3 regions of the Streptomyces sp. NPDC005263 genome follow, and region 1 is predicted to be linked to each of the others. Evidence: predicted binding sites of a transcription regulator. Region 1 holds the regulator's gene; each other region holds the start of a gene.

Region 1 (2,265 bases):
CGGCGCCGCGCCCTCACCACTGCAGGTGGTGCAGACGATCGCCGTGTCGACCTGGATGTCCTTCGTGGTGCCGAAGGCGGCCTCGTCCAGCTCGATCTCCAGCCGGATCATCGCGTCCTGGCCGCGCCGGGTCCGCGAGCGCGGGCCGCGCTGCGACGCCGTGCCGAAGAACGCGTCCATGATGTCCGAGAAGTTGCCGAAGCCGCCGGCTCCGAAACCGCCCGCGCCGCCGCCGCCCGCCTGCGAGAGCGGGTCGCCGCCGAGGTCGTAGACCTGCTTCTTCTGCGGGTCCGACAGCACCTCGTAAGCGGCGTTGATCTCCTTGAACCGCTCCTGGGTCTTCGGATCGGGGTTGACGTCCGGGTGCAGCTCGCGTGCGAGCCGCCGGAAGGCCTTCTTGATCTCGTCCTGCGACGCGTCGCGGCGCACGCCTAGAACGGCGTAGTAGTCCGTGGCCACTTACGACTCCGCCAGGATCTGTCCGACGTACCGTGCCACTGCGCGTACCGCTCCCATCGTTCCCGGGTAATCCATGCGGGTCGGTCCGACCACGCCGAGCTTGGCGACTGCCTCGCCGCCCGAACCGTAACCGACCGAGACCACAGAAGTAGAGTTGAGTCCCTCATAGGCGTTCTCATGACCGATCCGTACGGTCATGCCCGAATCCCCTGCCTCGCCCAGCAACTTGAGAAGCACGACCTGCTCCTCCAGCGCCTCCAGGACGGGCCGGATCGTGAGGGGAAAGTCATGTCCGAAGCGGGTCAGATTGGCGGTGCCGCCGATCATCAGCCGCTCCTCGTTCTCCTCGACGAGCGTCTCCAGGAGGGTGGAGAGCACCGTCGCGACCGTGCCGCGGTCCTCGATGTCGAAGGCCTCCGGCAGGTCTTCCACCAGCTGCGGGACGTCGGTGAAACGACGGCCCGCGATCCGGCTGTTGAGCCGCGCCCGCAGATCCGCGAGCGGACTCTCGCCGAACGGTGCCGGGCAGTCGACCATCCGCTGTTCGACCCGCCCGGTGTCCGTGATCAGCACGAGCATCACGCGCGCGGGGGCGAGTGACAGCAGCTCGACGTGGCGCACGGTCGAACGGGTCAGCGAGGGGTACTGCACGACGGCGACCTGCCGGGTCAGCTGCGCGAGCAGCCGCACGGTCCGCGCCACGACGTCGTCGAGGTCGACGGCGCCGTCGAGGAAGTTCTGGATGGCGCGCCGCTCGGGCCCGGTCATCGGCTTGACGCCGGCCAGCTTGTCGACGAACAGCCGGTACCCCTTGTCGGTGGGGATCCGCCCGGCGCTGGTGTGCGGCTGGGCGATGAACCCCTCGTCCTCCAGGGCGGCCATGTCGTTGCGGACCGTCGCCGGGGAGACGCCGAGGTTGTGCCGCTCGGTGAGCGCCTTGGACCCGACGGGCTCCTCGGTACCGACGTAGTCCTGGACGATGGCGCGCAGCACCTGGAGCCTGCGTTCACTCAGCATCCGCGCTCACCTCCAGAAGTCGTCCCCCAGTCCCCTGGGTGCCTGGCCTGGCACTCGTCATATCCGAGTGCCAGCGTTCCCCGGCCCAGTGTACGGCCGTGGGGTACGCCCCGGGCAAGGCCGGTCCCACGAGGCCGTGCCCCGGCGTGCCGCTCCGGCTAGCGTCGCGGTATGAGCGTGACTTGGGAAGAGCTGGGATGGGAGCGGGTTTCGGCCGGGGTCGGGCGCTGTCGGCTGCCCGGCTGGGACTGCACGGTGGGGCTGGTCGTCGGCGAGGGCCGGGCCCTCGTGATCGACGCCGGGTCGAGTCTGCAGGAGGGTGCGCGGCTGCGGGCGGCGGCGGAGGAGCTCGCCGGTCATCGTGTGACTCATCTCGCGCTCACCCACCCCCACTTCGATCACGTCTTCGGCACCGCGGCGTTCGCGGGGGCGGAGGTGTTCGGCGCGGTGGGCATCGACACGGTGCTCGGCGGGCGGGCCGCGCGGGAGGAGCTGCGGACGGACGCGGTGCGCAACGGTCTGGCTCAGGCCCTGGCGGACGAGGCGGTCGACGCCCTGGTGGTGCCGCGGCACCGGGTCTCCGGCGAGTGGACCCTCGATCTGGGGGGCGGTCGGCAGGTCCTGCTGGCGAACGTGGGGCCCGGCCACAGCGCCCACGACCTCGCCGTCCTGGTGCCGGGCTCGCCCGAGGTGGTCTTCTGCGGCGACCTGGTCGAGGAGTCCGGCGAGCCCCAGGCGGGCCCGGACGCCGTACCGTCACGCTGGCCGGCCGCGCTGGACCGGCTGCTG
Region 2 (2,265 bases), on a different contig from region 1:
TTGTCCATCGCCTCGGCGATGAGCTCGCCGACCTGGGTGTCCTGGGCGGACAGACCGGCGACGGCGGCGATGTCGGACTTCTCGTCGATCGGTCGGGCGGTCGCGAGGAGCTCCTCGGACACGGCCTTGACCGCGGCGTCGATGCCCTTCTTCAGGGCGGCCGGGGAGGCACCCGCGGCGACGTTCTTCAGGCCCTCGCGCACCAGCGCCTGGGCGAGCACGGTGGCGGTGGTGGTGCCGTCACCCGCGATGTCGTTGGTCTTGGTCGCCACCTCCTTCACCAGCTGGGCACCGAGGTTCTCGTACGGGTCCTCGACCTCGACCTCACGGGCGATGGTGACGCCGTCGTTGGTGATGGTGGGAGCGCCGAACTTCTTGTCGATGACGACGTTGCGGCCCTTGGGGCCGATCGTCACCTTGACCGTGTCAGCGAGCTTGTTGACGCCGCGCTCGAGGGCGCGACGGGCGTCCTCGTCGAACTTCAGGATCTTCGCCATGGGAGCGTGAGCCCTCTCGGAAATCTAGGTGAAATTAGCCGCGCCCCCGGCGCCCGGCTCATGAGTGATCGCGGGGGGCCAGGGGCGCAGCTCAATGCAAGGTGCTTCGCGGTGAGGCGAAGCGAGGTGAACTACTTCTCGATGATCGCGAGCACGTCGCGAGCCGAGAGGACGAGGTACTCCTCGCCGTTGTACTTCACCTCGGTGCCGCCGTACTTGCTGTACAGCACGATGTCGCCGGTCTTGACGTCGAGCGGAAGACGCTCGCCGTTCTCGAAGCGGCCCGGACCGACGGCCAGGACGACGCCCTCCTGGGGCTTCTCCTTGGCGGTGTCCGGAATGACCAGGCCAGAGGCGGTGGTCTGCTCAGCGTCGAGCGGCTGGACCACAATGCGGTCCTCGAGCGGCTTGATGGCAACCTTGGAGCTGGTGGTCGTCACGATCCGACCTCCCCCTTCGGAGATCTCACGGGGTTAACTGTCTGAGGTGGCGACCAGGTGGATCCGTCGTCGCGGGTGCCGGACCTGCCCGTCGCTAGTTGGCACTCTCCAGGGGGGAGTGCCAGGTCCGAGACTATGACCGCGATTAGCACTCGGTCAAGCGGAGTGCCAATCCGAGCGGCGCGCGGCGTGAATTTCGTGCCGCGTTCATCTTCCAGCGGCCCGCAGCCGGAGCGGACGAACGCGTTCTTGCCCGGCTGGACGCCTACCAGCAGGCCGTTGCCGCCGCAGGGGCCCGGACTCCCCTACAGGTAGTCCTCCAGCCGCCCCACCGTCAGGCCCGCCCCCTGGATCTCCCGCAGCAGCCGTACGGTGCGCTCCCGCGGCGACCGGGCCGCGGACTCACCCGAGGCCACCGACACGATGTCCCCCGGGCGCAGCCGGCTCTCGCCCCTCGCGAAGGTCAGCCGCTCGCCCTCCATGGACGCCCGCCACAGGACGACCGCCGTGACCGCGCAGTCGGTGGCCGCGCGCAGGGTCGTCGTGTCGTACGTGCCGTAGGGCGGACGGAACAGGTGCGGGCGGATGCCGAAGCGGGACCTGAGTTTGTCCTGCTGGCCGCAGATCTCGGCGCGCTGGCCGGCGTAGGGCAGTCCGCGCAGGGCGGCATGGTCGAGGGTGTGGTTCTGGATGCCGGCGCCGACCGCCTGGAGGCGCGCGAAGTGGCCGTACCCGGGTCCGACGACGCTGTCCGTGAGGAACATGCTGACCGGCAGCCGCAGTTCGCGGACCAGGTCGATGAAGCGCGGGTCCCGCTCGGCGCCGTCGTCGTAGGTCAGGAAGACGACCGGGTCTCTCGTGCGGACGCGGTCCACCACGGGCGCGAGGCCCGGGCCCGCGGCGTGCGGGGCGGCGGGCCGGGCGGGTGGCCGCGGGGCGGGCGGCAGGGGGTCCGCCAGGCCCCAGCGGCGGTACGCGGGCCGCCCCGCCCCCGCGGAGCCAGGCGAGCCGACCCGTTGGGCCGCCTTCTCCCCGAGCCGTTCGATGGGGTCGACGGACTGGGCGCAGCCGGCGAGCAGACACAGCGCCAGGACTCCGGCCGCCGGCGCCCACCGCCTCACCGCCGGTCCTCCGGCCGGCTCACGGCGTGCTCCGCGCCGTACCGCTCCTCGGTCACGTCCCGCATGCCGCGGATCTCACGCTTCCGACGGGCGCTCGACAGCCCCGGCAGGCAGGACTGGTGGCGGGTGTGGCTGGTGCGTACGGCCCCTTGGCATGGTGCCGGATCCTCGCAGGCCACCGCGGTGAACCCGGGGTGACACCGCCGC
Region 3 (2,265 bases), on a different contig from region 1:
CCGGCGAGCTTCGCCAGGCGCTCCTGCAGCTTCTCGCGGTCGTAGTCCGAGTCGCTGTTCTCGATCTCGGCGCGGATCTGGTTGACCCGGCCCTGGACCTGGTCGGAGGAGCCGGCACCGTCGACGATGGTGGTCTCGTCCTTGGTGATGACGACCTTGCGGGCACGGCCCAGGAGGTCGATGGAGGTGTTCTCGAGCTTGAGACCGACCTCCTCGGAGATGACCTCGCCGCCGGTGAGGATGGCGATGTCGTTCAGCATCGCCTTGCGGCGGTCGCCGAAGCCCGGGGCCTTGACGGCGACGGACTTGAAGGTGCCGCGGATCTTGTTGACGACCAGGGTCGACAGGGCCTCGCCCTCGACGTCCTCGGCGATGATCAGCAGCGGCTTGCCCGACTGCATGACCTTCTCCAGGAGCGGGAGCAGGTCCTTGACGGAGCCGATCTTGGAGTTGGCGATCAGGATGTACGGGTCGTCGAGCGACGCCTCCATACGCTCCATGTCGGTGGCGAAGTACGCCGAGATGTAGCCCTTGTCGAAGCGCATACCCTCGGTGAGCTCCAGCTCCAGACCGAAGGTCTGGGACTCCTCGACGGTGATGACGCCTTCCTTGCCGACCTTGTCCATGGCCTCGGCGATGAGCTCGCCGATCTGGGTGTCGGCGGCGGAGATGGAGGCCGTGGAAGCGATCTGCTCCTTGGTCTCGACATCCTTGGCCTGCTCGAGGAGGGCACCGGAGACGGCCTCGACGGCCTTCTCGATACCGCGCTTGAGGGCCATCGGGTTGGCGCCGGCGGCTACGTTGCGCAGGCCTTCCTTGACCAGGGCCTGGGCGAGGACGGTCGCCGTGGTCGTACCGTCACCAGCGACGTCGTCCGTCTTCTTGGCGACTTCCTTGACCAGCTCGGCGCCGATCTTCTCGTACGGGTCCTCGAGCTCGATCTCCTTGGCGATGGAGACACCATCGTTGGTGATCGTGGGGGCGCCCCACTTCTTCTCGAGGACGACGTTGCGGCCCTTGGGGCCGAGCGTCACCTTGACGGCGTCCGCGAGCTGGTTCATGCCGCGCTCGAGGCCGCGCCGTGCCTCCTCGTCGAACGCGATGATCTTGGCCATGTGAAGTGGTCCCTCCAGGACTGGGGGTGATTCCTTCGGACCGCGCCCGCGCCCGCGACGGACGGCTCGCATGCCTGTGGTTCCTTGCCCCACCTGGCCTGCGGGCCTCACCGACTCGGTCCTTCTTTGTCACTCTCACCTTCAGAGTGCTAACGCCAATGATTAGCACTCGCCCATGCCGAGTGCAAGCGCCTCGGGGGGATCCGCAGGTGAACAGTGCACCCGGCCGTGCCCCGGGGCGCGTCCGTCGCGGCCCCGCGCAGACGGACGGGCGGACGGGCGGACGGGCGGACGGGGGACCGGGGGACCGGGGGACGGGTGGCTCGCACCCCGGACACACCGAAGGGCTCGCACCCCGTGAGAGGTGCGAGCCCTTCGAAGAAGAACAGAAGAACGTCGCGTGCAGTTACCCGGCGCGATTCAGCCGGTCGCCAGACGGACCATGTCCGCCTGCGGCCCCTTCTGACCCTGTGAGATCTCGAAATCGACCCGCTGCCCCTCTTCCAGGGTGCGGTACCCGTCCATCTGGATGGCGCTGTAGTGGACGAAAACATCCGCACCACCGTCGACCGCGATGAAGCCGTACCCCTTCTCCGCGTTGAACCACTTGACGGTGCCCTGAGCCATGCCTAACTCCCCTATTACTGGCCCTTGCACAGACCCACACTTCGTGGATCCGGGTCAGACCTCACCCCCCACATGATTGGGGGCGTGCGCCGGAACGCGTCGACCGCGGCCGAATGTATCTGTCCAACTGCCGTCTGCAACAGGTCAATCGGACGAGAATTCTGGACGCACACGATCCGGAATGTGGCGAGAATTCGCCTGAATTCAGGGCAAGTCGGGCCCCGCAAAGCACACAAAAGCCACGAACGAGGCACACACTTTGGCTACATCTCGTCGGGCGCACGGCAGAAACAAGGTCTGGCGACCTGTGAAGCGGCAACGCGTTCCCCAACTGTACCGCGCTCAACCACATTGAATTGCCCCCTCCGCTTCTCTCACGGAGGGGGCAATTCTATGAACGCTCGGTAACTGACGTTACCGAAGGTAATATTCAGCCGCCGGCGACGGCCGGAATGATGGAGACACCGGCGCCGTCCGGAGTCGCGGTCTCCAGACCCTGCTCGAAGCGGACGTCATCGTCGTT

What was found. Region 1 encodes HrcA, which represses chaperone genes, less so after heat shock. Its sites were predicted from a motif close to TTNGCACTCNGNNNNNCNGAGTGCNAA; they were not measured.
Region 2: the regulator HrcA is predicted to act here: its motif matches at 1,083-1,109, upstream of groES (co-chaperone GroES).
Region 3: the regulator HrcA is predicted to act here: its motif matches at 1,278-1,304, upstream of groL (chaperonin GroEL).

The regions. Positions count from the first base shown of each region.
Region 1 covers NZ_JBIAKJ010000002.1:510,830-513,094, reverse strand. The annotation lists gene dnaJ (molecular chaperone DnaJ) at 1-459, opposite strand, end outside; gene hrcA (heat-inducible transcriptional repressor HrcA) at 460-1,476, opposite strand; gene ACFYRY_RS09570 (MBL fold metallo-hydrolase) at 1,648-2,265, shown strand, end outside.
Region 2 covers NZ_JBIAKJ010000003.1:271,813-274,077, reverse strand. The annotation lists gene groL (chaperonin GroEL) at 1-497, opposite strand, end outside; gene groES (co-chaperone GroES) at 629-937, opposite strand; gene ACFYRY_RS14910 (polysaccharide deacetylase family protein) at 1,243-2,058, opposite strand.
Region 3 covers NZ_JBIAKJ010000004.1:715,925-718,189, forward strand. The annotation lists gene groL (chaperonin GroEL) at 1-1,115, opposite strand, end outside; gene ACFYRY_RS21795 (cold-shock protein) at 1,536-1,742, opposite strand; gene ACFYRY_RS21800 (MoaD/ThiS family protein) at 2,173-2,265, opposite strand, start outside.